2 regions of the Ensifer sp. 38_S197 genome follow, and region 2 is predicted to be linked to the other one. Evidence: riboswitches for the same ligand, from Rfam matches in the RefSeq annotation. Region 2 holds a riboswitch; the other holds the start of a gene.
The links. A riboswitch is a leader RNA that binds a small molecule or an ion and turns the genes downstream of it on or off. The one in region 2 is predicted to bind S-adenosylmethionine.

Region 1 (14,460 bases), 740 kb from region 2:
TTTTCCAGTTCCGGCTTCAGCCGCACCGCCAGCTCTTCCGTCAGGCCTAAAATATCGTCTTCGCCCTGGACCGGTTCGCCGAGACGGCGCTCGACCGAAAGGGCGGCGACGGGCAGCCGTGGCGACAAAGGTTCGTCCTCCCGCCCGAGCGCCTGATCAAGGCGCAGAAGCAGGATCGCGCCGAACCGGCGGGCAAGCGGCGCGCGCGGCGCTTCGAGGATGTCGCCGACCTGCTTGAGCCCAACCCGGCCAAGCGTTTCGATCGTCTCCCGCGGCAGCCGGAGCGCCGCCATCGGCAGCGGCGCCAGCACCCGTGCGGCCTCATCCGGGGCAATGATGCCTTCGGACCCGAAGCGCGCCACCGCCCAGGAAAGCCCGGCCGAGGAGGAGATCGCCGCACAGGCCTCGACCCCCAGATGGAAAAGGCGGGCGAGCAGATCGTCGAGAAGCGCCTTTTCCCCACCGAGAAGATGGGCGCAGCCGGTGATGTCGAGAAAGAGGCCGCTGTCGCCATCGAGCGCGACCAGCGGCGTATAGCGGCAACACCAATCGGCAAGGCCCTCGAGCAGAGCCCGGTCAGCGGCGGGATCGGCCGGCAGCACGTCGATCTCGGGACACATGGCCCGAGCCTCGGCAACCCCCTGGCCAATGTGAAACCCACGCTTCTCGGCATAACCGTCGAGCGCGACGAGACGCATCGCACTCTTCACCTTGTCGGCGAAGACGACGGGCGGATGCTCAGGACGCCCGCGGGAAAGCCACGAGTTCCCCCAGCGCTTGCGGGCGACCCGATCGGCCGGAAGATGCGGAAAGGCGAGCGACAGAATGCGCTGGTTCTGGATCTGCCGCAGCAGCGGCTGGTAGGGGCTCGACGGGGTAAAGGCGGCGGTCATGGGGATTCCACTCCAGGAAGAAGCCGAGCGGCGCAGGAGCCCTGCTCTTCTCGGCAATGACGTGAAAGACGGGATGGCCGATGCTGCCGCGAAGCATCGATCCATCCGGTAGAGGGCGCTCACGCGCCGGCGCCGGCTCGACGAGGAGGCGAAAGAAGGCGCTGCTGGCCTCCTCGTGTCCGGACTGGCGCAGGAGCAGAAGAGGAACGTGGCCCGCCCGTGAGCGGACATGCAGGCGCCGGCTTTCGCTGAGAGCAAGGGCAGCAGGATTGCCGCGAATTTCCAGGATGATGGCACAGAAGCTTGGAACGGAAAGCGCGGCTTCAGCGATCCAGAGCGCATCCTTCACCGTGCGTGGCAGGCTGAAGACGAGGCCGCGGACATCGAGCCCGTAAGCTTTCAGACCAAGCCCATAGGGCATGCCCGCTTCGTTGGAGGCCAGCGATTGGCTGATCCAGAGAACGGGAGCTGCCGGCTCGCCCTTTTCCAGGCGCGCCTGCTGGCAGAGCACACCGAGTGCGGCGGCAAAACCGGCGGCAGCACCAGCATCACGCGTCTCGGCATTGCGGATTTCCGTCATGCCTTCGAGCGGCAGGCCGCCTTCGAGAAGCGCGTCCAGATCCGGAACCCCGAGCGTAAGCGCCTTGCGGCCGGATTCATCTTCCTCGCGCTGACGGAAGCCGCCGGGGTCAGCCGCCTTGGCGGCGCGCACGACGCCCGGAAGTCGACGGTTTTCGATCCTGGCTATGGTCTCTCGGAGCGAAAGTACCGTCTCCCGCTGCACGGCTTTGTCGGCCATGACGGTCAACTCCCATCATAAATGTTCATGTTATGTTCTAATTGATTCCAGAGCTTGCTAAATGAGTCAACAGCCAATTCTAAGAATTTATTCCTGCCCTTATGTCTGCGGAATTCAACACTCGAAAAACAAAGGCAAAATCGCTATATGGAGGGCAACAAGGAGTGCCTATGGCCCGCATTGACCACACCGATGATTGGCGGGAACGCCACGCACCGACGCTTACCACTTTCGAACAGCTCGCGCTGGAAGCCTATGGCCACCTGCCACAGGAGTTCCGTCAGCTGACAACCGACCTCATCATCGAGGTCGCCGACTTCCCGAGCGACGATGTTTTCGAGGACATGGCGCTGGAAACGCCCTTCGACCTGCTCGGCCTCTTCGAAGGCCGCGGCATCGGCGAACGCTTCACCATGGAAACCGGTCAGTTCCCCAACCGGATCACGCTCTATCGCCGTCCGATCATCGATTATTGGGCAGAGAACGAGGAGATGCTGGGCGACATCATCACCCATGTCCTGATCCACGAGATCGGCCACCATTTCGGCCTTTCCGACGACGACATGGAACGGATCGAAGCCAGCGTCGAGCACGTCGGCGGCTAAAGCAATTCCGGGAAAGTGTGAAGCGGAGGGCAAACGCGCGGGACGGCCCGTCTACTGCTCCGACAACTTGATATCCGGGGTGTAATCCTTGCCCTCGACCTCCTTGACCACCGCCTGGCCACACTGCATGTGCTGCGTATCCGCATTGAAGGCATAGGTGGGTGAGCCGTGCAGGCTCCAGCCCTGGTTCAGCGCCGCCGTCACCTTGTGGCAGAAGGAGGCGTCGTCGGGGCCGGTCAGGAAGCGGTAGAGTTTCAAGATCTTGCCTTTCGTTTCTCGATAAGGTCCGCCTTGGTGGCAAGCGCCATGGCCTGGTCGAGGTGCAGCCGCTCGACCATGCGCCCATTAAGATTGATGACGCCCTTGCCGGTGTTTTCCGGAGCCGCGAAGGCGGCGATGATCGCGCGCGCCTCGTCGACGGCGATCTGCTCCACGCCGAAGCGCTCGTTCGCCGGGCCGATCTGGGCCGGATGGATCAGCATCTTGCCGTCATAGCCCATGTCGCGGCCCTGCCGGCATTCCTCGTCGAAACCATCAACATCGCGGAAGTCGTTGAACACGGCGTCGATGACGTCGAGCCCGCCACCCCGCGCCGCCAGCAGGATCTGCATCAGCCAGGGGACGAGAAAGGGCCGGCCTGGACGATCCGGCACGCCGGTCTCCTTGCGCAGATCGTTGAGGCCGACGACGAAGCAATCGAGCCGTCCGCCGAAGGTGCGGCCGGTCTCGGCGATAACAGGCGCGTTGATGACGCCACGCGGCGTCTCGATCATCGCCCAGAGACGCAGCGTCTCCGGCGCATCGTTCTCGGTAAGCCAGTCGGCCGCCGCCTGGATATCCGCCGGGCTTTCGACCTTCGGCAGCAGAATGGCGTCGGGGTTGGCAGAAAGTGCCGCAGCGAGGTCACCTTGGCCGAAGTCGGAGCCGATCGCATTGATGCGGATGACGATTTCGCAATCCGGCCGGCTCGCCGTCAGAAACTGCACCAGCGCCTCGCGCGCTTCCACCTTGCGCTCGGGCGCCACCGCATCCTCGAGATCGAAGATCGCGGCGTCCGTCGCGAGTTCAGCGACTTTGGCAAGTGCACGGGCATTGTCGGCCGGCACCGAGAGCACCGAGCGGCGCAGGCGCATGGGGTGATGTTCGATCGATTTGTTCATGTTTCAGTTGTGCCCGCCTTTCCTTCGTTCCGCAAGACGAGGCGAACCGCCGCACCCTTTCATAAGAGCCACCCCTTGCAAGCGGAGCTGCAAACCACCACATCGCAACCAGAAAGGTAACGATTATGCAAAGCATTCGCTCTGTCCTCTTTACGGCCGCAGCCTTGACCATCACGTTCGCGGCCTTTGTTCTGACCGCTTCGCTGGCGCTGGCACTGGCCGGCATCGCCGCCGTCGTCGTGATCGGCAGCGCCATTGCCGCCCGTCTGAACCTCAAGCCAGCCCGCGCCACGGCGCGTCCGGCCGCCGCAGGCGCCGCCCCTGGCCAGCGCGAGATGCGCATCTGGAACGACGGTCGCGGCACGATCATCGACCTCTGATCCCCAGCGATCGGGATCGATCCTCAGGCTGTGATCCGGAATCGGGCCGATCGATGATCGGCTCGCCGACCATTGCTTCCTGCAAAAGATCATAGCTCCCCAAACTGCGAAATTTTGACTGCGAAATTTTTTCCATCCCCATGTCGGATCGGGCGCGTTATCCCCGTCCTTGAGACAGGCCAGCACGGTCCTGGCTCTTCGAACAGAATGGAGAACGACATGGACATCGAAACGCAGCAAACTGAAACGAAGAAGCCGGCACCGGTTCTGAACGGTCTTCTGCCCTATCTTCAGGTCGATGGCGCCGTGAAGGCGGCCGAATTCTACACGCGGGCTTTCGGCGCCAAGGAGGTCAACCGGCATCCGGTGGACGAGCAGGGCCGGACGATGCACATCCATCTCTACATCAACGGCAGCTCGCTGATGCTGGCCGATGCCTATCCGGAATACGGCCATCCGCTCGAAAAGCCGCAGGCCTTCACCCTGACGCTCACCGTCGACGACATCGATGCCTGGTGGGACCGCGCGGTCGCCGCCGGCGCGGAAGTGGTGACGCCGGTCGAGGTGATGTTCTGGGGCGACCGCTATGGTCAGGTTCGCGATCCCTTCGGCGTTCTCTGGGCAATGAACAGCCCGGTGAAAGCAGGCTGACCCTTACCGGCGACGAAATCCGGACGGAACTTTGGGCGGGCGGGCATTTTCACCCGCCCGACGACGCGTGTTGGACAGATTTTCCTTCATTTCTGCGTAGAACTGCTCTAAACGCTACGCAACATTCTTCTGAAATCGAAGGCCTGAAGTTATGGAAAAATTCGTCAAGCTCACCGGCGTCGCAGCACCCCTCCCCGTCGTCAACATCGACACGGACATGATCATTCCGAAGGATTACCTGAAGACGATCAAGCGCACCGGCCTTGGCAAGGGCCTCTTCGCCGAAGCCCGCTACAACGAGGATGGCTCGGTCAATCCGGACTTCGTGCTCAACAAGCCCGCCTATCAGAACGCCAAGATCCTCGTTGCCGGCGACAACTTCGGCTGCGGCTCCTCGCGCGAACATGCCCCCTGGGCCCTGCTCGACTTCGGCATCCGCTGCGTGATCTCCACGTCCTTTGCCGATATCTTCTACAACAACTGTTTCAAGAACGGCATTCTGCCGATCGTCGTCAGCCAGGCCGACCTCGACAAGCTGATGGACGATGCTTCGCGCGGCTCCAACGCCATCCTTTCGGTCGACCTGGAATCCCAGGAAATCACCGGTCCGGACGGCGGTTCGATCAAGTTCGAGATCGACGCCTTCAAGCGCCACTGCCTGCTGAACGGCCTCGACGATATCGGCCTGACGCTGGAGAAGGCGACCGCCATCGACAGTTTTGAGAAGTCGGTCGGCGCCTCGCGTCCCTGGGCCTAAAGCGGGCGACATGGCGCGCAAGCTCATCTCCTCCGGTTCGCCCTTCGAAAAGACGGCAGGCTATTCGCGTGCCGTCGCGATGGGCGACTGGTGCTTCGTCTCCGGCACGACCGGCTACGACTATGCCACCATGACCATGCCCGAGACGGTGGAGGAGCAGGCGCGCAATTGCCTCAGGACGATCGAGGGCGCGCTGAAGGAAGCGGGCTTTTCGCTTTCCGACGTGGTGCGCAATCACTATTACGTCACCGATGCCAGCTTCGCCGATCGGGTGTTCCCCATCTTCGGCGAAGTCTTCGGCGAGATCCGGCCGGCCGCAACCATGATCGTCTGCGACCTGATCCGCCCGGAAATGCTGATCGAGATCGAAGTCACCGCCCTTCGCGGCTGACGCCGAGCCCCTCTGCTCGCACCATCTCCTCTCAAATCGATTCCGAATTAAGCCAATATGCGATAGTCCATAGGCATCGCTTTGCTAGTGGTCTGATTCCGACATTTGCATGCGATCTCAGCGCCCTCGAGAGCAAATGTCGGAATCTTGAGGACCACGAGTAACACTATGATGATAGTGGAATTTTCGAATTTGACATTTGAGTTGAGCGCGTGCGGAAAACGGGACTCAAATGTCAAATTCATTCCACTAGACCTATGCTGAACCGGAAGACGACCATGCAATTCGAAGGCACCGCCGACTATATCGCCGACAAGGACCTGATGATCGCCGTCAATGCTGCGATCCGGCTGGAGCGGCCGCTGCTCGTCAAGGGCGAACCCGGCACCGGCAAGACCGAGCTTGCCCGCCAGATCGCTGCCGCCCTCGATCTCGAACTCATCGAATGGAGCGTCAAGTCGACCACCAAGGCACAGCAGGGCCTCTACGAATACGACGCAGTCTCGCGCCTGCGGGACAGCCAGCTCGGCGACGAACGCGTCAACGAGGTCAAAAACTACATCCGCAAGGGCAAGCTCTGGCAGGCCTTCGAGGCGGGCCGGCGCGTGGTGCTTCTGATCGACGAGATCGACAAGGCCGATATCGAGTTTCCGAACGACCTGCTGCAGGAACTCGACCGCATGGAATTCCATGTCTACGAGACCGGCGAGATGATCAGCGCGCGCCACCGGCCGATCGTCATCATCACCTCCAACAACGAGAAGGAACTGCCGGACGCATTTCTCCGCCGCTGCTTCTTCCACTATATCCGCTTTCCCGATGCCGAAACGCTCGCCCGCATCGTCGAGGTGCACTATCCCGGCATCCGCAAGACGCTGCTTTCGGCGGCCCTTGCCGCCTTCTACGACATCCGCCAGGTGCCGGGCCTCAAGAAGAAGCCCTCCACTTCCGAAGCGCTCGACTGGATCCGGCTGCTCGTCGCCGACGAAGTCGATCCGGCCGATCTCAGGGCCGATGCCAAGACCATGCTGCCGAAGCTGCACGGCGCACTTCTGAAGAACGAGCAGGACGTCCACCTCTTCGAGCGCCTCGCCTTCATGGCGCGCCGCGACGGATGAGCCCGGACGCGCACAAGGTGCTGATCTACGCCACCTGGCAGGGCCGCCTGCTGGTCTTCGACGAGCCGGACTTTCCGGAGATCGAACTGCAGGTGCCCGGTGGCACGATGGAGCCGGGCGAGAGCCCGGAAGTCGCGGCAACGCGCGAGTTCGTCGAGGAAACAGGGTTGACGCCACCGCAGCCGCTCACGCACCTCGTCACGCAGGACTATTCTTACTGGAAGGACGGTAGAGCCATCTGCCATCGGCGACACTATTTTCACGTCGCCCTTACTGGAGAGCAGTGGCAGACATGGCTGCACCGCGAGATGACGCCGGATAGCGGCGGCCCGCCGATCCGCTTCCGCTTCTTCTGGCTCGGCATCGACGAGGCGGGGCGTCAGTTGGGATATGGAATGCGGGACGCTCTGCACTTGGTGTAAATTCGCTCCTCACCCCAGCCCCCTCGCCGCAAGCGGAGAGAGGGGACGTGCGCAGCAGCCAAGACATCACCAGAATGCTCCGCCGGTTCAACCAGGCGGTGTTGGACCGAGCGCAGGCTGGCAACCTTCCTTCTTCCCACCTGCGGGGAGAAAGTCGCGGCAGCGGAATGAGGGGTCTATCGCACCCCCGAATCGTTTTTCTTGACCCCCGCGTCCCTGTCGCGCTATCAAATTCCCCGTGGTGATTTGGCCGGCCGGCTTGCAGCCACGTTAAACAAGTCGCTAAAGGGCCGAGGAAAGTTGGATTTCCGAGGACCGGTCGCGATCAATCGCCGCCGGTTTTTTTGTATTGATCGAGTGGAAGCCCATGCCCATCAAGATTCCCGATACACTGCCCGCTTTCGAAACCCTCGTGCATGAGGGCGTGCGGGTGATGACCGAGACCGTGGCGATCCGTCAGGATATTCGCCCGCTCCAGATCGGGCTTCTGAACCTCATGCCCAACAAGATCAAGACCGAGATCCAGATGGCGCGCCTGATCGGCGCCTCGCCGCTGCAGGTGGAACTGTCGCTGGTGCGCATCGGTGCCCATCGCGCGAAGAACACCTCGGAAGATCACCTGCTCTCCTTCTACGAGACCTGGGACGAGGTGAAGGGCCGCAAGTTCGATGGCTTCATCATCACCGGCGCGCCGGTCGAGACGCTGGAATACGAGGACGTCACCTATTGGGAAGAGCTGAAGCAGATCTTCGACTGGACGGCGACCAACGTGCATTCGACGCTCAATGTCTGCTGGGGCGCGATGGCGGCGATCTACCATTTCCACGGCGTGCCGAAATACCCGCTCGCCGAGAAGGCCTTCGGCGTCTACCGTCACCAGAATCTCAACCGCTCCTCCGTCTATCTCAACGGCTTCTCCGACGACTTCGCCGTCCCGGTCTCGCGCTGGACCGAGGTCCGGCGCGCCGACATCGACAAGGTGCCGAGCCTCGAAATCCTGATGGAATCGAAGGAGATGGGCGTCTGCCTCGTGCACGAGAAAAAGGGCAACCGGCTCTACATGTTCAACCACGTGGAGTATGATTCCACCTCGTTGTCGGACGAATACTTCCGGGACGTGGATGCCGGCGTGCCGATCAAGTTGCCGCACGACTATTTCCCGCACAACGACTCGACCCTGCCGCCGCAGAACCGCTGGCGCAGCCATGCGCATCTCTTCTTCGGCAACTGGATCAACGAGATGTACCAGACGACGCCCTACGATCTCTCGGAGATCGGCACCGGAGAAAACTGAGGCTTAGCGGATGTTCGTCCCCTTCTTCCTCGAACTCAAGGCAGCGAAGGTCCCGGTGACGCTCCGGGAATTCCTGTCCCTGATCGAGGGGCTGGAGGCGGGTATCGCCGCCTTCGACGTCGAAGCCTTCTACTACCTGGCGCGCACGGCGCTGGTGAAGGACGAGCGCCATATCGACCGTTTCGACCGGGTGTTCCAGCATTGCTTTTCCGGTCTGGAAGCGGTCAATCCGATGGAAGCGGGTGAAGAAGCCGTCATCCCCGAGGACTGGCTGCGCAAGCTCGCGGAAAAGCACCTGACCGAGGAAGAAAAGCGCCTGATCGAAGCGCTCGGCGGTTTCGACAAGCTGATGGAGACCTTGCGCCAGCGGCTGCGCGAACAGCAGGGCCGGCACCAGGGCGGCTCGAAATGGATCGGCACCGCCGGCACCTCCCCCTTCGGCGCCTATGGCTACAATCCCGAAGGTATAAGGATCGGCCAGGACCAGTCGCGCCATCGCCGCGCGGTCAAAGTCTGGGACCGACGCGAGTTTAGAGATTATGACGACACCGTCGAACTCGGCACCCGCAACATCAAGGTGGCGCTGAAAAGGCTGCGGCGCTGGGTGCGCCAGGGCGCTGCCGACGAGTTCGACCTTTCCGGCACGATCCGCGCCACCGCCGAGCACGGCTATCTCGACGTGGTGACGCGGCCCGAGCGCCGCAATGCCGTGAAGCTTTTGATGTTCTTCGATGTCGGCGGATCGATGGACGATCACATCCGCATCGTCGAGGAGCTGTTCTCTGCCGCCCGCGGTGAGTTCCGCCACATGGAGCATTTCTACTTCCACAATTGCATCTACGAGGGCCTGTGGAAGGACAACCGGCGCCGGCGCGCCGACATCACCCGCACGACGGAAGTGCTGCGCACCTTCGGCGGCGACTATCGCGCGATCTTCGTCGGCGACGCCTCGATGAGTCCATACGAGATCAGCCATCCCGGCGGCTCGGTCGAGCATTGGAACGACGAGGCCGGCGCGCTCTGGCTCTCGCGCATGACGGCACATTTCCCGCGCTCGATCTGGCTCAATCCCGTGCCCGAGCAGCACTGGGGCTACACCCAGTCGATCGCCATGGTGAGAAAGCTGTTCGAAGGGCGGATGTTCCCTTTGACGCTCGCCGGCCTGCAGGACGCCACCAAGCAATTATCCCGCTGAAATGACGGCGATATCCTGCAGCGCCGCGTGTCTTTCAGAGCACCCCAGGGTCGCCGTGGCCCTGCACTGAGATTTCCGGTTGCCGCATCCTCGGAAATGACGCAGGTTGCTGCGGTCGCGAAGAGGGAGCCAGCGGTGAATATGCATCAGAACACGGAAATCTTCGGCCACCTGCCATCCGGCGAGCCGGTCCATCGTGTGGTGCTCTCCGGCGGCGGACTTACAGCGCATGTGCTGACCTGGGGCTCTGTGATCCAGGATCTGCGGCTGGAAGGCCATGAGCCGCCGCTGGTGCTCGGTTTCAGCGATCTCGAAGGCTATCTCGCCCATTCGCCCTATCTCGGCGCCACGCCCGGACGCTGCGCCAACCGAATCGGAAACGGACGCTTCACCCTCGACGGCGAGGCCTATCAGCTCGAATTGAACGAGAAGGGCGTCACGCACCTGCATGGCGGCAGCGACAACATCGGTAAGCGCAACTGGACGATCACCCGCCAGACGGCGGACAGCGTCACGCTTGTCATCACCGATCCGGACGGACGCGCCGGCTATCCGGGCAATTGTCAGGTCACCTGCACCTACGCGCTGAAGCCCGGTGGCGTTTTGAGCGTCGTCTACGAGACCGAGACCGACCGGCCGACGCTCGCCAATGTCTGCCAGCACAGCTATTTCAATCTCGACGGCAGCGCCGACGCGCTCGGCCACGACATCATGATCGCTGCCGACCATTATCTGCCGACCAACGAACGGCAGATCCCGACAGGCGAGATCCGTGCGGTCGAGGGCACCGCCTTCGATCTCCGGGAAATGACGCCGCTTCGCCGCCAGACCGAAGGTGAGCGCATCGCCTACGACCACAATTTCTGTCTTTCGAACCAGCCCATGGCGAAACACTCGGTGGCGCTGGCCCGCAGCATCAATTCCGGCGTCACGCTCGAAGTGCTGACGACGGAGCCCGGCGTGCAGCTTTATACCGGCGCGAAGCTCAATATCCCCGTCCCCGGCCTCGAGGGCCGCCGCTACGGCCCCTTCGCCGGTTTCTGCCTGGAAACCCAGATCTGGCCGGACGCCGTCAACCATGCCGGCTTCCCGAGCGCGGTGCTTCGCCCCGGCGAGAACCGCCGGCAGGAGACGGATTATGTCTTCATGAAGAGCTGAGTGCGGCCCGCACGGGCGCTGGCGATCTATCGATCTATAGGAGTGGAAGGGAGCGAGCGGCCCAACGGACCGGCGTCGTGTTCGGCACGTGTTCGCACGGCGCTGCAGCCGGCCTCGAAGTGCAACGAGCCTTACGGCAAAGGCCGTCTCATTTCCAAAACAATTATGAAATGAAGTGGTTGGGAGAAATTGGAGCGGGTGAGGCGATTCGAACGCCCGACCCCAACCTTGGCAAGGTTGTGCTCTACCCCTGAGCTACACCCGCTCATTTTCCGCGGCCCGGGGGTAGTCGGTGGACCGTGGCGTCGACGCTGTCTTGCGGCGACGGGCGGTATATGGCCTAAGCGATTTTGGAATGCAACAGGGAAATGACGAGAAATCGAATATTTTTTTGGAGACCTCCCGCAAAGCCCGGAAATGCCGCGTTTTCGGTCATCGTCGCCGCCTGTGAGATTGCGCGCTGACGGGCTTCTCCCCTAAAGCAGGATCGAAAACGAACGCCCAAGGGATGAGAATCATGAGTGAATCACAGCCAAAGACCGCCGAAGACCTCTTTCGTTTTCTCGACGGACTTGGGATCGAGCATAAAACCAAGAACCATGAGCCGGTATTCACCGTCGCCGAATTGGTGGCGCTGCGTGATGAGATCCCCGGCGGCCACACGAAAAACCTTTTCGTGAAGGACAAGACGGACAACTATTTCCTGCTCACCGTCGAGGAGCATGCGACAGTGGACCTGAAGACCGTTCACCAGGTGATCGGTGCGGCGAGCCGGGTCTCCTTCGGCAAGCCGGAAAAGCTGATGGAATATCTGGGCGTCATTCCGGGAGCCGTCACCGCCTTCGGCGCGATCAACGACACCGGCGGCAACGTCAAGATGATCCTCGACGAGGAGTTGATGAAGTTCGACATCGTCAACTGCCATCCGCTCTCGAATGACGCGACGACCTCGATTGCGTCCAGGGATCTGCTGCGCTTCATGGAAGCGACCGGACACGAACCGCTTGTCTTGAAAGTCACGGCCTGACATACGATCTTTGGCGCGAATGCAGTAAGCCGGCCGGCGAGCCGGCGAGGAGAGAAGAATGACGGGCAGCGACAATCCCTATGCAGGGTCTTTCGGCACTCAGATGACGGGCTCGGCCTCCTTCGGCAAGCCGGCGGCCGCGTCGAACGGTGACCTGATCAAGGAAACCACCACCGCCAACTTTGCCAAGGACGTGCTCGAGGCCTCCCGCCAGCAGCCGGTTCTCGTCGATTTCTGGGCACCCTGGTGCGGCCCCTGCAAGCAGCTCACGCCGGTCATCGAAAAGGTGGTCACGGAAGCCGCGGGCCGCGTCAAGCTCGTCAAGATGAACATCGACGATCATCCTTCGATCGCCGGCCAGCTCGGCATCCAGTCGATCCCCGCCGTCATCGCCTTCGTCGGCGGACGACCGGTCGACGGCTTCATGGGCGCGGTGCCGGAAAGCCAGATCAAGCAATTCATCGAAAAGATCGCCGGCCCCGCCGTCGACGACAGCAAGGCCGAGATCGAAGCCGTACTCACCGATGCCAAGGCGCTGCTCGATGCCGGCGATGCCCAGAACGCCGCAGGCCTCTACGGCGCCGTGCTTCAGGCCGACCCCGAAAATGTCGTGGCGATCGCCGGCATGGTCGATTGCATGATCACCCTCGGCCAGCTCGCCGAAGCCCGAGAGGCTCTTTCCGGCCTGCCGGAAGATCTCGCCAAGGACGCGGGCATTGCAGCGATCGGCAAGAAACTCGACCAGATCGAAGAAGCCCGCAAGCTTGGCGATCCCGACGAGTTCGAGCGGCGCCTTGCGGCAAACCCCGACGATCACGAGGCGCGCATGCTGCTTGCCAAGATCCGCAACGTCGAAGGCGACCGGACGGCTGCCGCCGACCACCTGCTGACGATCATGAAGCGCGATCGCGGCTTCGAGGACGACGGCGCCCGGCGCGAACTCCTGTCCTTCTTCGAGGTCTGGGGACCGAAGGATCCGGCAACGGTCGCCGCGCGACGCAAGCTCTCGTCGATCCTGTTCTCCTGAACCGTCGGGCATTGCTTAGATATTCGGGCATTGCTCAGGTATAAAGGGCGCCATCGGTGCCCTTTTTTATGCGTACCTGATCACGATCCGCATTCACTCATGAAGATCGATGTGCGTGTCTCTTGAGATTTTTGGGGAATGCACCATCTTTTGGTCTGGTGACCACGCTTCCTTGGCGGGGCAAGAGCGGATACCTTCAGGGTCTATCGGAACATGCACGTCGGAAATGCACGCTATCTCGGTCCTCAGGACTTGCCGGAGATCATTCCGGTGTTTCCGCTGACCGGTGCCTTGCTGCTTCCCGGTGCCCAGCTTCCGCTCAACATCTTCGAGCCGCGCTATCTCGCGATGCTCGATGACGCGCTTTCCGGCAACCGCCTGATCGGCATCGTGCAGCCTTCCTTCTGCGAAGGCCGAAACGAGACGGCCACCGGCCCGACGCAGGCGCTCTGCGAGGTCGGTTGCATCGGCCGCATCACCTCCTTCGCCGAGACCGGCGACGGCCGCTACATCACCTCGCTCACCGGGGTCTGCCGCTACCGGCTGTTTTCGGAGGTCGGCGGCACGCGCGGTTACCGCCGTTTCCGCATCGGCCCCTTTGCCGCCGATCTCGAGAACCGCGATGATGAAACCCTCGTCGACCGGGCGGCTCTGCTTGCCGCCTTCAAGGCCTATCTCGAAGCCAACAAGCTCAAGGCCGATTGGGAAAGCGTCGAACGGGCGAGCAACCGCACCCTGGTCAATTCCATGGCGATGATGTCGCCCTATGGCCCCGCCGAAAAACAGGCGCTGCTCGAAGCACCCGACCTCAAGACACGCGCGGAAACCCTGATCGCCATCACCGAGATCGTGCTCGCGCGCGACTTCGGCGATATGGACAGCATCCTGCAGTGAAGCGAGCGACGGATCATGGATATCAACGCCAGCAAGGTCGACCCGAAACTGCTTGAGCTGCTCGTCTGCCCGCTGACGAAGGGCCGCTTGAGCTACCACGCCGAAGCCAACGAACTCGTCTCGGAAAAGGCCCGCCTCGCCTATCCGATCCGCGACGGCGTGCCGATCATGCTGGTCTCGGAAGCGCGCAAGATCGAGGATTGAGGTCGCACGGCTCGGCCGATTTGACGAACGCGAGATTTCGCAGTTGCCCTCATCGGCCTGCCGGCCACCTTCTCCCCGAAGGGCGGGGAGAAGGAAACGCGTGGCGCGCTCGCACCTGAAAAGTCAAACCGCCGCTTGCTTGCTGTCTGGTCGCGCATGGCGGCGACGCAAAGAGTAGATCTCGTCCCCTCTCCCTGCCTGCGGGGAGAGGGTTAGGGTGAGGGGCAATCCCAAGGTCGCTGTTCAGATCGGCTGACCCGACAGCAGCCGCGGATCGGTCTCACCGGCGATGCCGGCGGCCTGGCGGATGAAGAAATTCTTCAGCGACGGCAAGCGATCGACGATACCGAGGCCGAAATCGCGGGCGATACGGACCGGGGTGATGTCGTTGGAAAACAGCCGGTTGAGCACGTCGGTCGTCACCCCCATGCGGAAGGTGTCGAAACGCCGCCAGCTCTGGTAGCGCTCGAGCACGGCGAGCGAGC
Region 2 (14,460 bases):
GCATGCCGATCAGCACGATGCCGAAAATCAGGATCGCGATCGACGGCAGCACCGGCTGGTCCGCGCTGACCTGTGTCGCGCTCCCCTCGCCCTTCGCCTTCGGATAGCTGTAGCTGAAGAAATAGCTGTGCACGCCCACCTGCATGCGCAGGAAGAGGGCGTAAAGCGTGATCATCGCGCCGATGGTGAAGACCGAATAGAGATGCCATCTCGCCGCCGGCACGAATTCCGGCACGACCATCGATATTCCCATCGCCGTCAGGATCATCACGCTGTAGGTGCGGGCGGAATCGTCGTTATAGGGCTGCTCGCCGTGCTTCAACCCGCCAAGCAGGGCGGCCAGACCCAGGATGCCGTTGATGTCGAGCATGACGGCCGCATAGATCGTGTCGCGCACCAGCGTCGGTGAGGTCTCGCTGCTCATCATGATCGCCAGCACGACAACCTCGACCAGGACCGCCGACAGCGTCAGGATCATCGTGCCATAGGGATCGCCGACCTTGGACGCCAGCACTTCGGCATGATGCGAAACGCGCAGCGACGCCAGCACGATCGCAATCACGAGACCGGCGGCACCGATCAGCGTTGCCAGGCGCCCCATCTCAAGAAGCTGATGCTCCAGCGCCATCCCGACGATCGCGGCGGCCAGGGCAACGAACAGCAGACGCTCAGATCTCATGCGCGCCAACAAAGCGTTCCCTCCGATGAAAGCCTGTCCTGTCCGTCGAGCAAACTATAGGGCCCGTCGCCCCCAAAGCAAATGACGGAGAAAGGACTATTTTCCTTCGGATTCTTTACCGGAACCCGGGGTTTCGGTAGTGTGGCGCAGATCAAACCAGCAAGCGGCCGCCCCGTTCGGCCCCGGATCCTTCGCATGTTGTCTCACGGCACGATCTGGCACGCCATCGATGCATTGGCCGAGCGCAATCAGCTCTCGCCTTCGGGTCTCGCCCGCCGCGCCGGGCTCGATCCCACCTCCTTCAACAAGTCCAAGCGCCACTCCGCCGACGGGCGGGAACGGTGGCCTTCGACGGAATCGATCGCCAAGGTGCTCGAGGCGACGGGCGCGACGATGGACCAATTCACCAGCCTGTTGAGTCCGGATGCCACGCAGGCCCCTGCCCCGGCGACTGCGGCGATCCCGCTGATCGGCTTTGCCCAGGCGGGCGCGGGTGGCTTCTTCGACGACGGCGGTTTCCCGGCCGGCCAGGGCTGGGACGTGATCGATTTCCCGACGGTCGCGGAACGCCGGACCGGCATCTACGCGCTCGAGGTCCAGGGCGACAGCATGCTGCCGCTCTACCGCGACGGAGACACCCTGATCGTCGATCCGGGCGCGCAGGTTCGGCGCGGCGACCGCGTGGTGGTCAAGACGCGCGAAGGCGAGGTCATGGCAAAGGTCCTGACACGCCAGACGCCGCGCACGATCGAGCTCCTTTCCCTCAACCCGGAGCACCCGAGCCGGAGCTTCGAGATCAGCCAGATCGAATGGATCGCCCGGATCATCTGGGCCAGCCAATAGGACGTTCTTCCTGATGCGGCAGCATTTATACACCCTTGCCGGCGGCATCGCCGCAATCGCGCTTTTCACCGGCATCCTCTATGCGGGTGCAGCCGCCATCCGCGACCGCGAGAGTGTTGCCACGCCGGACCTCGTTCTCGAAACGCCCGACATGACGGAAATCGAGCCGGCCCCGGATCAGGCCGAAACGGGCGAAGACGTGCCGCTCGATCCCGGCACGTCGTCTGGCGGCGCTTCCGTGCCAGACGCCTCTGCGGCCGGCGAGCAACCCCAGTCCCCGACGACGGAAAAAGCCGCGCGCGCCATCGAGCCGCAGCAGTTCGGCCTGCCCGACACGGTCACCAGCGCACCGCTTGAACGGGCGGAGCCGCGCGCACCCTTATCGGAGCCGGAGAAGCAAGCAAAGGCCGCCGCCGGCTCGACCATCCTCTATCGCCCCGTGGCGATCGCCGCCGGCGTGATCCAGTTCGACAAGCTGACGGTGCAGATCGATGGCATCGAGCCCGAGCAGGCGGAAAGAACCTGCGAAACCGGGGGGAAGAGCTGGCCCTGCGGCATCGTCGCACGGACAGCCTTCCGGAACTTTCTGCGCGCCCGTGCCGTGAGCTGCGACATGCCCGAAGGGAGCGCCGGCCCATCGGCCACCGCTTCCTGCTCGCTCGGTGGGCAGGACCTCGCGACCTGGCTGGTCGACAACGGCTGGGCGACGCCGGTACCCGGCTCGTCGCTGGAGAAACGAGCCGACGCCGCGCGTAAGGCAAAGCTCGGCTTCTATGGCGAGGATCCGCGCGACCTCAGCCACACGCCGATGACATCAGATGATCCAACCCTCGGCACCGGTATGGAGGAGCCGCAGCCGGACTTGTAAACGGCCGCGGCAATTCCCAGCTCTCAGCCATCTGGATCGTCTCGCCGTTTCATTGAGATGATCTGGCTCTTTGAAACGCCACAATTCCGCATGGAAACCGCTTCACGCTTTTCCTGGAATTGCCCTACCGTCGGAAAGCCCCATGCTGCCAAGCCTCAGTCACCACGAAGCCCTCGTCTATGTCATGGTGATGATGTCGGCGGTCGACCGCGAGATGAGCGACGACGAATTCGCCCGCATCGGCCGGCTTGTGCAGTTCCTGCCCGTTTTCGACGGATTCGACGAGAACCAGCTCGTCCAGATCGGCCACGAATGCTCCGCCCAGCTCGCGGCTCCCGAGGGCCTGGACATCGTCCTGGAGATCGTGCGTGAGGCGCTGCCGGAAAAATTCCATGAGACCGCCTATGCGCTTGCCGTCGAAATCGCCGCGGCGGACCAGCGCATTCGCAACGAAGAGATCCGGCTGCTGCAATTGCTGCGCGATCGCCTGGGTCTCGACAAGCTCACCTGTGCGGCTATCGAGCGCGGTGCGCTTGTCCGCTTCCGCCGGTAGTGCCTTCAATTGCTGGCGGTCACAACCCCACCTGGCGCTCAGTAAATGCCATTCGGGAAGTAGCGCAGGTAGATTTCCTCGAGCCGGCCGCTGCGTGACAGCGCCAGCAGCGCGTGGTCGATAGCCTGGGTCAGGGCCGGTTCGGATTTTCGGTTCATGATCGTCAGGCCTTCGCCGAGAAAGCGCTGCGAGAAATAGGCGCCATCAACGAGCGCGCAGCAGCCGCCGGCAGTCGCGCCTGAGACCCAGAAGGAAAGCTGCAAGCCGTCGGAAAAGACCGCCGGCACCTCACCTTTCTGCAGAGCGGTCAGCATGGCGTCGCGATCCGGGAAGACCTTGGCCTCGATCTTCGGGAAGAACGCCTTGAACATGGCCTCATGCGTCGTCCCCGCCACGACACCGACGGATTTTCTCCTGAGGTCCTGCGGACCCGCCACGGCGCCGGCCGCCTTGGAATTGATGGCGAAGCGCGCCGGAAGCCGCATGAAGGCACGCGAGAAACCAAAGCGCTGGCGCAGTTCCGGGCCGACGGCGATGCCGGCGGCAACAGCTTCGCCTTGCCCCTGCTCCAGCGCCGGCAGAAGTTCCGCATAAGTGACGGCCTGGATCTGGCATTTGGCTTCGATGTCGAGTTCGCGGCAGATCTCGCGCACGAGGTCGACGTGAAAACCGGAGAGCTTGCCTGACTGGTCGATGAAGTTGAACGGCGGAAAGTCCACGGTCGTCAGAAAGCGCAAGCGGGCAAGGCCCGTAAGATCGGGCTTGGCGATGCGTTCGCGCGCATCGAACAGAATGGGCAGGTCCTTGGGCTGTGCCGCCAGCGGCGTTGCGATCAAGGACGCGCAAAGGGCAATCAGGGAAAGAAATCTCATGGGCAGCGGGCCGGCACGTCTCATGTGGCAAGGGGCGGCCCTTAGAACCGCTTGATGATTCATCGCGTACCAAGTTATCCGTCGCGATCGCAACTGGCCATAGCCTCTAGAAGTACGAGGCAACACAAAGGATCAGCGAGAATTGGAGCGGGTGATCGGGATCGAACCGACGACATCAAGCTTGGGAAGCTGGCGTTCTACCACTGAACTACACCCGCGAGACTTGGGAAATTTCCCGAACCGCGACGATCTGTCAAGGACCCTTGCGCGGTATTGCATGAGGGTCCCGTGCAAAATCGCCTACTCGGCGCGGAAATGCTTCGAAAGCTTCAGGCCCTGCGCCTGGTAGTTGGAGCCGACGCCGAGGCCGTAGAGACCATCGGGACGTTCCAGCATGTGTTCATAGATCAGCCGGCCGACGATCTGCCCATGCTCGAGGATGAACGGCACCTCGTGGCTGCGGACTTCCAGAACGGCGCGGCTGCCGCTGCCGCCGGCAGACGCATGGCCGAAGCCCGGATCGAAAAAGCCGGCGTAGTGCACGCGGAATTCGCCCACCAGCGGATCGAACGGCGTCATCTCGGCCGCATAAAGCGGCGGCACATGCACCGCTTCGCGCGAGACGAGGATGTAGAACTCGTCCGGATCGAGGATCAGCTCGTCGCGGCCGCGGCTGTAGAGCGGCTCCCAAAAGTCGAAGATCGCGTGCTGCGCCTTCTTGTCGACGTCGATGACCGCCGTGTGGTGCTTGCCACGGTAGCCGATCAGGCCATCCGGGCCGGTGCCCTTGAGATCGATCGAGAGCGCAATGCCGCCGCCGCTGACATTCGGGCGCTCGCTCGCCACTAGAACGTCGCTCTCGTGCAGCGCCAGCAACTCCTGCTCCGAGAGCAGCGACTGCCCCATACGGAAGCGGATCTGCGACAGGCGCGAACCGCGGCGCACGACGATCGGGAAGGTGCGCGGGCTGATTTCGAGATAGAGCGGACCGCTGTAGCCGGCCGGGATCTTATCGAATTCCTGGGCACGGTCGGTGATGACGCGGGTGAAGATGTCGAGGCGGCCGGTCGAGCTTTTCGGATTGGCCGAGGCCGACATGCCCGCAGGCAGCGCCAGGCTTTCCATCAGCGGCACGATGTAGACGCAGCCGGTTTCCAGCACCGCGCCGTCGGTCAGATCGACCACATGCAGCTTCAGCCGGTCAAGCTTGTCGGCGACGAGATGTGATGGGCCAGGCATGAAGCTCGCGCGGACGCGGAAGGCCTTGGCGCCTAGGCGCAGGTCGAGGCTTGCCGGTTGGATCTGATCGGCATCCAGCGGCCTCTCGCTCTTCAGGCGTCCCGTTTCGAACAGCGCGGCGATCGCGCGGTCGGCCAAAATCCCAGTGTCGCGGCCCATTGCAGTCCTCTTTCCAGTTGCGAGACAAAACCAAACTCCGGGAATTGACGCAAGCGCACCCAAGCAGTATTGGAGCTTTATCCCGTGGTGATTTGGCCGGTCGGCTTGCAGCCACGTTAAACAAGTAGCTAAAAAGGCCGGGTGTCAAACCGGCCCTTCACGCGGCCGGTTTTTTTGTTTTTGAAAGTGATCGTCACATGAGCAAAAACTGGCGCCCGGCAACGCAACTGGTCCATGGCGGAACCACCCGCTCGCAGCACGGCGAAACCTCCGAAGCGATCTTCCTGACTCAGGGCTTCGTCTACGAAACGTCGGAAGCGGCCGAAGCCCGCTTCAAGGGCGAGACCGAGGGCTTCATCTATGCCCGCTACGGCAGCCCGACCAACGACATGTTCGAAAAGCGCATGTGCATGCTGGAAGGCGCCGAAGACGCGCGCGCCACGGCCTCGGGCATGGCTGCCGTTTCCGCGGCGATCCTGTGCCAGTTGAAGGCCGGCGACCACATCGTTGCCGCGCGCGCGCTCTTCGGCTCCTGCCGCTGGGTGGTCGAGACGCTCGCGCCGAAATACGGCATCGAATGCACGCTGGTCGACGGCCGCGATCTCGCAAACTGGGAAAAGGCGATTCAGAAGAACACCAAGGTCTTCTTCCTCGAAAGCCCGACCAACCCGACGCTCGAGGTGATCGATATCGCCGGCGTGGCGAGGCTCGCCAACCAGATCGGCGCGAAGGTCGTCGTCGACAACGTGTTCGCGACCCCGCTCTTCCAGAAGCCGCTGGAACTCGGCGCCCATATCGTCGTCTACTCCGCCACGAAGCACATCGATGGCCAGGGTCGTTGCCTCGGCGGCGTCGTGCTTTCCGACAAGGAATGGATCAACGAGAACCTGCACGACTACTTCCGCCACACGGGCCCGGCCATGTCGCCGTTCAATGCCTGGACGCTGCTGAAGGGTATCGAGACCCTGCCGCTGCGCGTACGCCAGCAGACGGAAACCGCACGCCGCGTCGCCGACTTCCTGGCAGAGCAGCCGCAGGTGGCCAAGGTCATCTACCCCGGCCGCAAGGATCACCCGCAGGCCGATATCATTGCCAAGCAGATGACCGGCGGTTCCACCCTCGTCGCCTTTGAACTGAAGGGCGGCAAGGACGCAGCCTTCGCGCTGCAGAATGCGCTTGAGATCGTTCGCATCTCCAACAACCTCGGCGACAGCAAGAGCCTGATCACCCATCCGGCAACGACGACGCACAAGAACCTCACCGACGAGGCCCGCGAAGAACTCGGCATTTCCGCCGGCACGGTGCGCTTCTCCGCGGGGATCGAAGACAGCGAGGACGTTGTCGAGGATTTTGCCCGCGCGCTGAAGGCCGTCAAGGCCTAACCCCGCCGAAACATACGGCCGCCGCAGCAGGCGGCGGCCGTCGATCCCTTGCGGCAGATCTCCGCGTTACGCAGCGGCGGCAGCGGGAACGAGGGGGCTCAAACACCCGCTCATGAGGCCGCAAGCCATTGCCCCAGAATGGGTACGCACAATCTTGCCGTTATTCTTGACGAAACCATCTTGCTGTAGAATACCCTGAAAGACCTGAAGCAAGGTGTTGCCCATGTATCGCGCTTTGACCCGCGACATAGAAGTTACGGTGGAGCCGTACTATCTCGAAGAGCAGTCGGATCCTGATGACGGCCGCTATGTCTGGGGCTATCGCATCGTCATTTCCAACCATTCCGATGCAGCCGTGCGGCTGATGACCCGCTACTGGCATATCACGGACGAGAACGGGCAGGTCGACGAAGTCAGCGGCCCCGGCGTGATCGGCGAGCAGCCGCTGCTCAATCCCGGCGATACCTACGAATATTCATCGGGCTGCCCGCTGGATACGCCATCGGGCGTGATGTTCGGCCACTACAGCATGGAATCGGAAGGCGGAGAGACCTTCAACGTGGCCATCCCCGCCTTCTCGCTCGATTCACCGGGGCTCGTGCGCACCCTGAACTAAAGCATGTCGCGCAAAAGTGTGCAGTGGCTTTGCGATAACGACATGCGAAATATCAAGGGCTTAAAGCGCAAGGAGCGAATCTGAAAGATCGCGAAGCGCGCTTTAGTTTGTCCGGAGTGACGCCCGCTCCTGCGGACGCACTTCGCTGGCTTCGAAACGGTAGGTCGTCGAGCAGAATTCGCAGGTGACCTTCACGACGCCATCCTCGATGGTGCTTTCGAGATCATCCGCTTCCAGATTGGCGAGCACCGAACGGAGCTTCTCGCGCGAGCAGCTGCAACGGTCATAGACCGCCTGCGGCTCATAGACGCGCACGCCGCGCTCGTGGAACAGCCGGTAGAGCAAACGTTCGGTTCCGACCGTCGGGTCCGTCAGCTCGTCGGTGTCGATCGTCTCGACCATCACCTTGGCTTCCGCCCAGTGATCGTCATCCTCGACGACGCTTTCGCCGTTGTCGCCATCGCCGCCGGAGAGATCAGGCTGGCGCATGCGCTCGGGCGCTTCCGGCAGGAACTGCGCGACCATGCCGCCGGCGCGCCAGCGATGGCGCGGCTTGCCGTTCTCATCGCGGTCGAGCAGCTCGGCGACGCCGAGCCTGACCTTGGTCGGGATCTGCTCCGATTGGCGGAAGTAGACGCCGGCGATTTCTTCCAGCGTGGCGCCGTCAAGTGCGACGATGCCCTGGTAGCGCTGGGTATGAGCGCCCTGGTCGATGGTAAAGGCGAGCACGCCCTTGCCGAGCAGTTCATGCGAAAGGGTGCGGCCATCCTTTTCGGCGGCGGCCAGCGCATCCGCATCGTAGCGGGCATAGGCGCGCACGCGGTCCGGCGTCGAGAAATCGGCGACGACGAGATCGACCGGGCCGTCTCCTTGCGTCTGGACGATCAGCTTGCCTTCGAACTTCAGCGAGGTGCCGAGAAGCACCGTCAACACGATGGTTTCGGCAACGAGCCGCGCGACGGGAAGCGGATAATTGTGGCGCTCCAGAATTGCGTCCAGCATCGGGCCGAGTTGCACGGCGCGGCCGCGCACATCGAGGCCTTCCACCTGGAAAGGCACGACGTGATCGTCACCGGCAAAGTCGAATTCACCAAGCCCTGGTGTCATGTCAGTCATGTCTTGCTCCTTGCATCAGCCAACTGCGTTGCGCCCGGGACATTCGTATCCTCCCGGCGCAACGTGCCCGCTGTCTCAATTGATCCCGCAATGAACGGATAGTCCATCGGGTATGTGCCGTTCGCCAACGCGCCGCGCACAACCCGTTGCAGTCGGCGCTTCACCGTTGTCAGGAGCGCCCCACATGCCGCCTAGATCGTGTCGCGCGGCGGCGATGTCAATAGCCCGCCCTCGCGCAGCAGCTACTGAAGGGCTGCGCCAGCGCGCACCACGCAGCATCCGTGCCGGCAAGGGGCTTAGACAAGCCCCATGCACCAGGCGATGATCGACTTCTGCGCATGCAGGCGGTTTTCGGCCTCGTCGAAGACGACCGACTGCGGACCGTCGATCACCTCGTCGGTCACTTCCTCGCCGCGATGCGCCGGCAGGCAATGCATGAACAGCGCATCGGAGGCCGCGTGCTTCATCAGCGCTTCATTGACCTGAAACGGCTGGAACACGTTGTGGCCGCGGGCACGATGCTCCTGGTTCATCGACACCCAGGTGTCGGTGACGACGCAATTGGCGTTGGCCACGGCCTGCTCGGCTTCGTGACACAGCAGGATCTCGCCGCCGTTGTTGCGGGCCCAGTTCAGGATCTTGTCCTGCGGCTCCGAGCCCAGCGGCACAGCCATGTTCATGCGATAGCCGAAACGGGCGGAGCCTTCGATCAGCGAGTGCAGGACGTTGTTGCCGTCACCGGTCCAGGCGATCGTCTTGCCCTTCACCGGTCCGCGATGCTCTTCGAAGGTCATGATGTCGGCCATGATCTGGCAGGGATGGGTATCGTCGGTGAGACCGTTGATGACGGGTACCGTCGCATGCTCCGCCAATTCCAGCAGGCGGCGGTGGTCGGTGGTGCGGATCATGATCGCGTCGACATAGCGCGACAGGACCTTGGCCGTATCGCCGATGGTCTCGGCGCGACCGAGCTGCATCTCCGTGCCCGACAGGAACAGGGTTTCGCCGCCGAGCTGACGCATGCCGACGTCGAAGGACACGCGTGTGCGGGTGGACGGCTTTTCGAAGATCATCGCCAGCATCTTGCCGGCGAGCGGCTTCTCGGCGGTTCCGGCCTTGGTCGCCGCCTTTCGGACGCGGGCGTCGTCGATGATCGTCCGGAGATCGGCGGCCGTCACGGCCGAAAGATCGAGAAAATGTCTGGTGCCTGCCATCGTACTCGGTTCCTGTCTGAAAAATCGATCCGTGGTGCGCCCGCATTCCGCGTGAACGCACGAGGGTCATTCTAACACCCTGTGTCGGCGTCGGTCCTATCCGTTAAGCAGCGGCGTTGCCGCCGGCCTTCCGAACTGCTTCGGCAGCGCGCTCGATGCGCGCAAGGCCCTCGCGCGCTTCCTCCGCCGTCACCGTCAGCGGCGGCAGCAAGCGCAGCACATTGTCGCCCGCCGGCACGGCCAGGAGCTTCTCGGCGCGGATTTCCTTCAAAAGATCGGCCGAGGGGCCCTTTACCTTGATGCCCAGCATCAGGCCGTCGCCGCGGATGTCCTCGATGACGTCCGGGTAGCGGTCTTTCAGCGAGGCGAGTCCCTGGCGGAAGACGAGCGCCACATCGCGCACATGGGCGAGGAAGCCGTCAGCGAGGATGACGTCAAGCACGGCGTTGCCGACGGCCATCGCCAGAGGGTTGCCGCCATAGGTGGAGCCATGCGTGCCCGCCACCATGCCGGCCGCCGCCTCTTCCGTCGCCAGGCAAGCACCGAGCGGGAAGCCGCCGCCGATGCCCTTCGCAACGGCCATGATATCCGGGCGGATGCCCGCCCATTCATGGGCGAAGAGCTTGCCGGTACGGCCGACGCCGGTCTGGACCTCGTCGAGGATCAGGAGCAGGCCGAACTCGTCGCAGAGCGCGCGCAGTTCCTGCAGGAATTCCTTCGTCGCCGGGCGAATGCCGCCCTCGCCCTGGATCGGCTCGATCAGGATCGCGGCGGTCTCTTCGGTGATCGCATTCTTGACGGCCGCGAGGTCGCCGAACGGAACCTGATAGAAGCCCGGGGCCTTTGGTCCGAAACCTTCGATGTACTTCTGCTGGCCCCCGGCGGCGATCGTCGCGATCGTGCGGCCGTGGAAGGCGCCCTCGAAGGTGATGACGTGAAACTTCTCCGGCTGGCCCTTGGCGAAGTGATAGCGCCGCGCCGTCTTGATCGCGCATTCCAGCGCTTCCGCACCGGAATTGGTAAAGAAGACCCGATCGGCGAAAGTGACGGCAGCCAGGCGGCGGCCAAGGCTTTCCTGCCCCGGAACTTCGTAAAGGTTGGAAAGGTGCCAGACCTTCTCGGCCTGCGCCTTCAGCGCCTCGACGAGATGCGGATGCGCGTGGCCGAGCGAGTTCACGGCAACGCCGGCGGCGAAATCGAGGTAACGCGAGCCGTCTTCGGCGATCAACCAGACGCCCTCTCCTCGCTCGAAACGCAACGGCGCGCGCATGTAGGTATCGTAAAGCGGCGTGGTTGCAGTCATGCGAGGCTCTCCTTCACTCCAATCGGCATCGGTACCGCAGCTTCATGCGGCCCGATAAAAATCAAAAATGCCGCCTTTCGGCGGCGCAGGCACTATTCCCATTTCGCACCGCAATGTCAACAAAACCAAGCCTTGCAGCGCGATGGCGAGACCCGTTTCCCTGCGACGAAAAAATCGGCCGGAAGGGCTTGCAAAAATGCAACGCTGATCGAGCAAGTTGGGGAAAACTACGAATTCGATTCGGCGTGATTCCCCGGACTCTTGCCACGGAGTCCAGCGGTCAGTACGTTAACATTCAATTACTAGACGCATGCGGCGGACCTAGTCACCAAAAGAGTTATCGCGTTTGCAACCTCGGGGTTCAGCCGGGGTGCGGTGAGGGATTCTGCCATCCCCAACGCTGAGAACGGAGAGTGCAGAGATGAACTGGACTGACGAGCGGGTGGAGAAACTGAAGAAGCTTTGGTCCGAGGGCCTGAGCGCAAGCCAGATCGCGGCGCAGCTCGGCGGCGTCAGCCGTAACGCTGTCATCGGCAAGGTTCACCGCCTGAGCCTTCCCGGACGCGCCAAGGCTGGCGGCAGCGCCACGGCGGCGGCCCGCCCGAAGCGGCCGACCTCGGCCCCGCGCGCTCCGAACTACGCCTCGCGCGTTTCGACCCGCACCGTTGCCCGTCCGTCCGGCGCCACCGTTCTCAAGGAAGAGATCGAAGTCGATCTCGTGGCCGAGCAGAACTTCAGCATCAGCACGGACGTGGTCGTGCCGATGTCGCGCCGCCTTGAGCTGACCCAGCTCACCGAACGCACCTGCAAGTGGCCGATCGGCGATCCGCTGAAGGAAGAATTCCACTTCTGCGGCAATGACTCGCCGGAGTCCTCGCCCTATTGCAACTTCCATGCACGGCTTGCCTACCAGCCGTCGGCCGAGCGTCGGCGGATGCGCTGAAGCTCCGCACAGGAACAAAAGAAAAGGGGCTGATCGGCCCCTTTTTAATTGCCTGTCGTTGGCCCCTCTCAGCTTTCGAGCGAGTAGCCGGCGCCGCGGACCGTGCGAATGACGTCCGGCATGGTCGAGAAGTTCAACGCCTTGCGCAGGCGGCCGACATGCACGTCGACGGTCCTTTCGTCGACATAGATGTCGTGACCCCAGACGCCATCCAGCAACTGCGAGCGCGAGAAGACCCGGCCCGGAGAGGACATCAGGAACTCGAGCAGGCGGAATTCCGTCGGTCCCAGGCGAACCTCGCGGCTGCGGCGATGAACGCGATGGGTTTCCCTGTCAAGCTCGATGTCGCCGCAGCGCAGCAGCGTCGAGAGCACTTCGGGCTTCGCCCGGCGAAGCATCGCCTTGACGCGAGCCATCAGTTCCGGCGTCGAGAAGGGTTTAACCACGTAGTCGTCGGCACCGGTCGCGAGACCGCGAACGCGCTCGCTTTCCTCGCCGCGCGCCGTCAGCATGATGATCGGCAGCCGCTCCGTCTCCGGGCGCTGGCGCAGCCGACGGCAAAGCTCGATGCCGGAGACGCCGGGCAGCATCCAGTCGAGGATCAGAAGGTCGGGCAGGCGTTCCTGGAGCCGGATCTCCGCCTCGTCACCCCTGAGGATCGTATCGACGTCGAAGCCTTCCGCTTCCAGATTGTAACGCAACAGGACGCTCAGCGCCTCTTCGTCTTCGACCACGGCGATTTTTGGCAACATCAGGTAACGTCTCCTTACCGCGAGCGCCGTGCGGCTCCAGTGGCCGGGCCGGCGCTCAGACACTCTAAATCTGGAGCATTTCCGCGTTTTTCAAAGGCAGTGCGAAAGCCGCATGCTTCAGATACAGGAATTCGGGGCCGCGACCGGAGCCGCGACCAGGTGATATTCACGGGGCATGCATTGCGAACGGCGCGTCTAACGCTCAGTCGTTGACCGAGCCCAACGTCGACGTATTGTCATCCTTCGGACGCTCGCCTTCCGGCTGGGCACCCGTTGCCATGTAATAGATCGTCTCGGCGATATTGGTCGCGTGGTCGCCGATGCGCTCGATGTTCTTGGCGCAGAACAGAAGATGCGTGCAGGGCGTGATGTTGCGCGGGTCTTCCATCATGTAGGTCAGCAGCTCGCGGAACAGCGAGGTGTAGATCGCATCGATCTCCTCGTCCCGCTCGCGAATGCTGTTGGCCTTTTCCGGCGAACGCGAGGCATAGACGTCGAGTACTTCCTTGAGCTGCACCAGGGCAAGCTCGGCGAGGTGCTCGAGACCGCGGGCAAGCTTGCGCGGGATGCCGGAACCGGCGACGGCGATCACGCGCTTGGCGGTGTTCTTGCCGAGGTCGCCGACACGCTCCAGGTCGGAGGCGATGCGGATCGACCCCATGATCTCGCGAAGGTCGGCGGCGACCGGCTGGCGCTTGGCGATCGTGACGATCGCCTTCTCGCCGATCTGGCGCTCGGCATCGTCGAGGATGGTGTCGTCCGAGATCACCTTCTGCGCCAGAGCCAGGTCGGAATTGACCAGGGCGCGAACGGATTCGGCGACCATCTGCTCGGCGAGACCGCCCATTTCCGAGATGCGGCGCGTCAGGTACTTCAGTTCTTCGTCATAGGCGGACATGATATGCATGGACATGATCGTCGATCCTTGCGGGCGCTTTCCAGTTACTGTTGCAGCCGTCATTGGCCTCAGCCGAAGCGGCCCATGATGTAATCCTGGGTGCGCTGGTCATCCGGATTGGTGAACATCTTGTCGGTGTCGTTCTCCTCGACGAGATTGCCGAGGTGGAACATGGCGGTGCGCTGCGACACGCGGGCGGCCTGCTGCATCGAGTGGGTCACGATGACGATCGTGAAGTTCGTGCGCAGTTCGTGGATGAGCTCCTCGACCTTGGCCGTCGCGATCGGGTCGAGGGCCGAACAGGGCTCGTCCATCAGGATGACTTCCGGGCTGACGGCAACGGCGCGCGCGATGCAAAGGCGCTGCTGCTGGCCACCGGAAAGGCCGGTGCCCGGTTCATGCAGGCGATCCTTCACTTCGTTGAACAGGCCGGCTTTCTGCAGGCTGGTTTCGACGATCTCGTCGAAATCCGCCTTGGTGCGGGCAAGCCCGTGGATGCGCGGACCGTAGGCGACGTTGTCGTAGATCGACTTCGGGAACGGGTTCGGCTTCTGGAAGACCATGCCGACGCGGGCGCGCAGCTCGACCACATCGATGGTCGGATCGTAGATGTCGTCCTCATCGAGCGTGATCTTGCCGGTGACACGGCAGTTCTCGATGGTGTCGTTCATACGGTTCAGCGTGCGCAGGAAGGTCGACTTGCCGCAACCGGACGGGCCGATCAGAGCCGTTACCGTATTCTCGCGGATGTTGAGGTTGACGTCGAAAAGCGCCCGCTTCTCGCCGTAGTAGACCGACACATCCTTGCCGATCATCTTGTAGGGCACAGTGTTCATTTTCTGATCCAAGGCCTTCTCGACTGCTGCTTCTGACATGATGTTCATAGAAATTACCTCACTACCAACGGCGCTCAAAGCGACGTCGCAACAGAATGGCGCCAAGGTTCATGACGACGAGGAAGATGAGAAGAATGATGATCGCGCCGGAGGTGCGCTCGACGAAGGCGCGTTCGGCCTCGTTGGC

Region 1: linked by a shared signal. The riboswitch ahead of metA (homoserine O-acetyltransferase MetA) and the one ahead of AC1Z3V_RS19735 (O-succinylhomoserine sulfhydrylase) in region 2 are both predicted to bind S-adenosylmethionine.

The regions. Positions count from the first base shown of each region.
Region 1 covers NZ_JBXOVZ010000002.1:620,532-634,991, forward strand. Annotated here, with positions in the region: gene AC1Z3V_RS16230 (Y-family DNA polymerase) at 1-698, opposite strand, end outside; gene AC1Z3V_RS16235 (ImuA family protein) at 739-1,692, opposite strand; gene AC1Z3V_RS16240 (metallopeptidase family protein) at 1,863-2,297, shown strand; gene AC1Z3V_RS16245 (DUF1737 domain-containing protein) at 2,349-2,555, opposite strand; gene AC1Z3V_RS16250 (HpcH/HpaI aldolase/citrate lyase family protein) at 2,552-3,457, opposite strand; gene AC1Z3V_RS16255 (hypothetical protein) at 3,583-3,837, shown strand; gene AC1Z3V_RS16260 (VOC family protein) at 4,057-4,488, shown strand; gene leuD (3-isopropylmalate dehydratase small subunit) at 4,640-5,245, shown strand; gene AC1Z3V_RS16270 (RidA family protein) at 5,256-5,636, shown strand; gene AC1Z3V_RS16275 (AAA family ATPase) at 5,915-6,754, shown strand; gene AC1Z3V_RS16280 (NUDIX hydrolase) at 6,751-7,176, shown strand; SAM riboswitch at 7,405-7,482, shown strand; gene metA (homoserine O-acetyltransferase MetA) at 7,544-8,470, shown strand; gene AC1Z3V_RS16290 (vWA domain-containing protein) at 8,481-9,665, shown strand; gene AC1Z3V_RS16295 (aldose epimerase family protein) at 9,807-10,823, shown strand; tRNA gene AC1Z3V_RS16300 (tRNA-Gly) at 11,014-11,088, opposite strand; gene AC1Z3V_RS16305 (prolyl-tRNA synthetase associated domain-containing protein) at 11,341-11,850, shown strand; gene trxA (thioredoxin) at 11,909-12,877, shown strand; gene AC1Z3V_RS16315 (LON peptidase substrate-binding domain-containing protein) at 13,091-13,771, shown strand; gene AC1Z3V_RS16320 (Trm112 family protein) at 13,787-13,975, shown strand; gene AC1Z3V_RS16325 (ubiquinone biosynthesis hydroxylase) at 14,219-14,460, opposite strand, start outside.
Region 2 covers NZ_JBXOVZ010000002.1:1,358,387-1,372,846, reverse strand. Annotated here, with positions in the region: gene AC1Z3V_RS19770 (calcium:cation antiporter) at 1-691, opposite strand, end outside; gene AC1Z3V_RS19765 (S24 family peptidase) at 875-1,522, shown strand; gene AC1Z3V_RS19760 (thermonuclease family protein) at 1,536-2,390, shown strand; gene AC1Z3V_RS19755 (tellurite resistance TerB family protein) at 2,533-2,943, shown strand; gene AC1Z3V_RS19750 (transporter substrate-binding domain-containing protein) at 2,982-3,815, opposite strand; tRNA gene AC1Z3V_RS19745 (tRNA-Gly) at 3,959-4,033, opposite strand; gene AC1Z3V_RS19740 (2'-deoxycytidine 5'-triphosphate deaminase) at 4,116-5,213, opposite strand; SAM riboswitch at 5,288-5,366, shown strand; gene AC1Z3V_RS19735 (O-succinylhomoserine sulfhydrylase) at 5,411-6,595, shown strand; gene apaG (Co2+/Mg2+ efflux protein ApaG) at 6,819-7,211, shown strand; gene AC1Z3V_RS19725 (Hsp33 family molecular chaperone) at 7,314-8,327, opposite strand; gene argF (ornithine carbamoyltransferase) at 8,624-9,541, opposite strand; gene AC1Z3V_RS19715 (aspartate aminotransferase family protein) at 9,645-10,844, opposite strand; gene AC1Z3V_RS19710 (GcrA family cell cycle regulator) at 11,266-11,787, shown strand; gene phoB (phosphate regulon transcriptional regulator PhoB) at 11,856-12,539, opposite strand; gene phoU (phosphate signaling complex protein PhoU) at 12,742-13,455, opposite strand; gene pstB (phosphate ABC transporter ATP-binding protein PstB) at 13,506-14,321, opposite strand; gene pstA (phosphate ABC transporter permease PstA) at 14,335-14,460, opposite strand, start outside.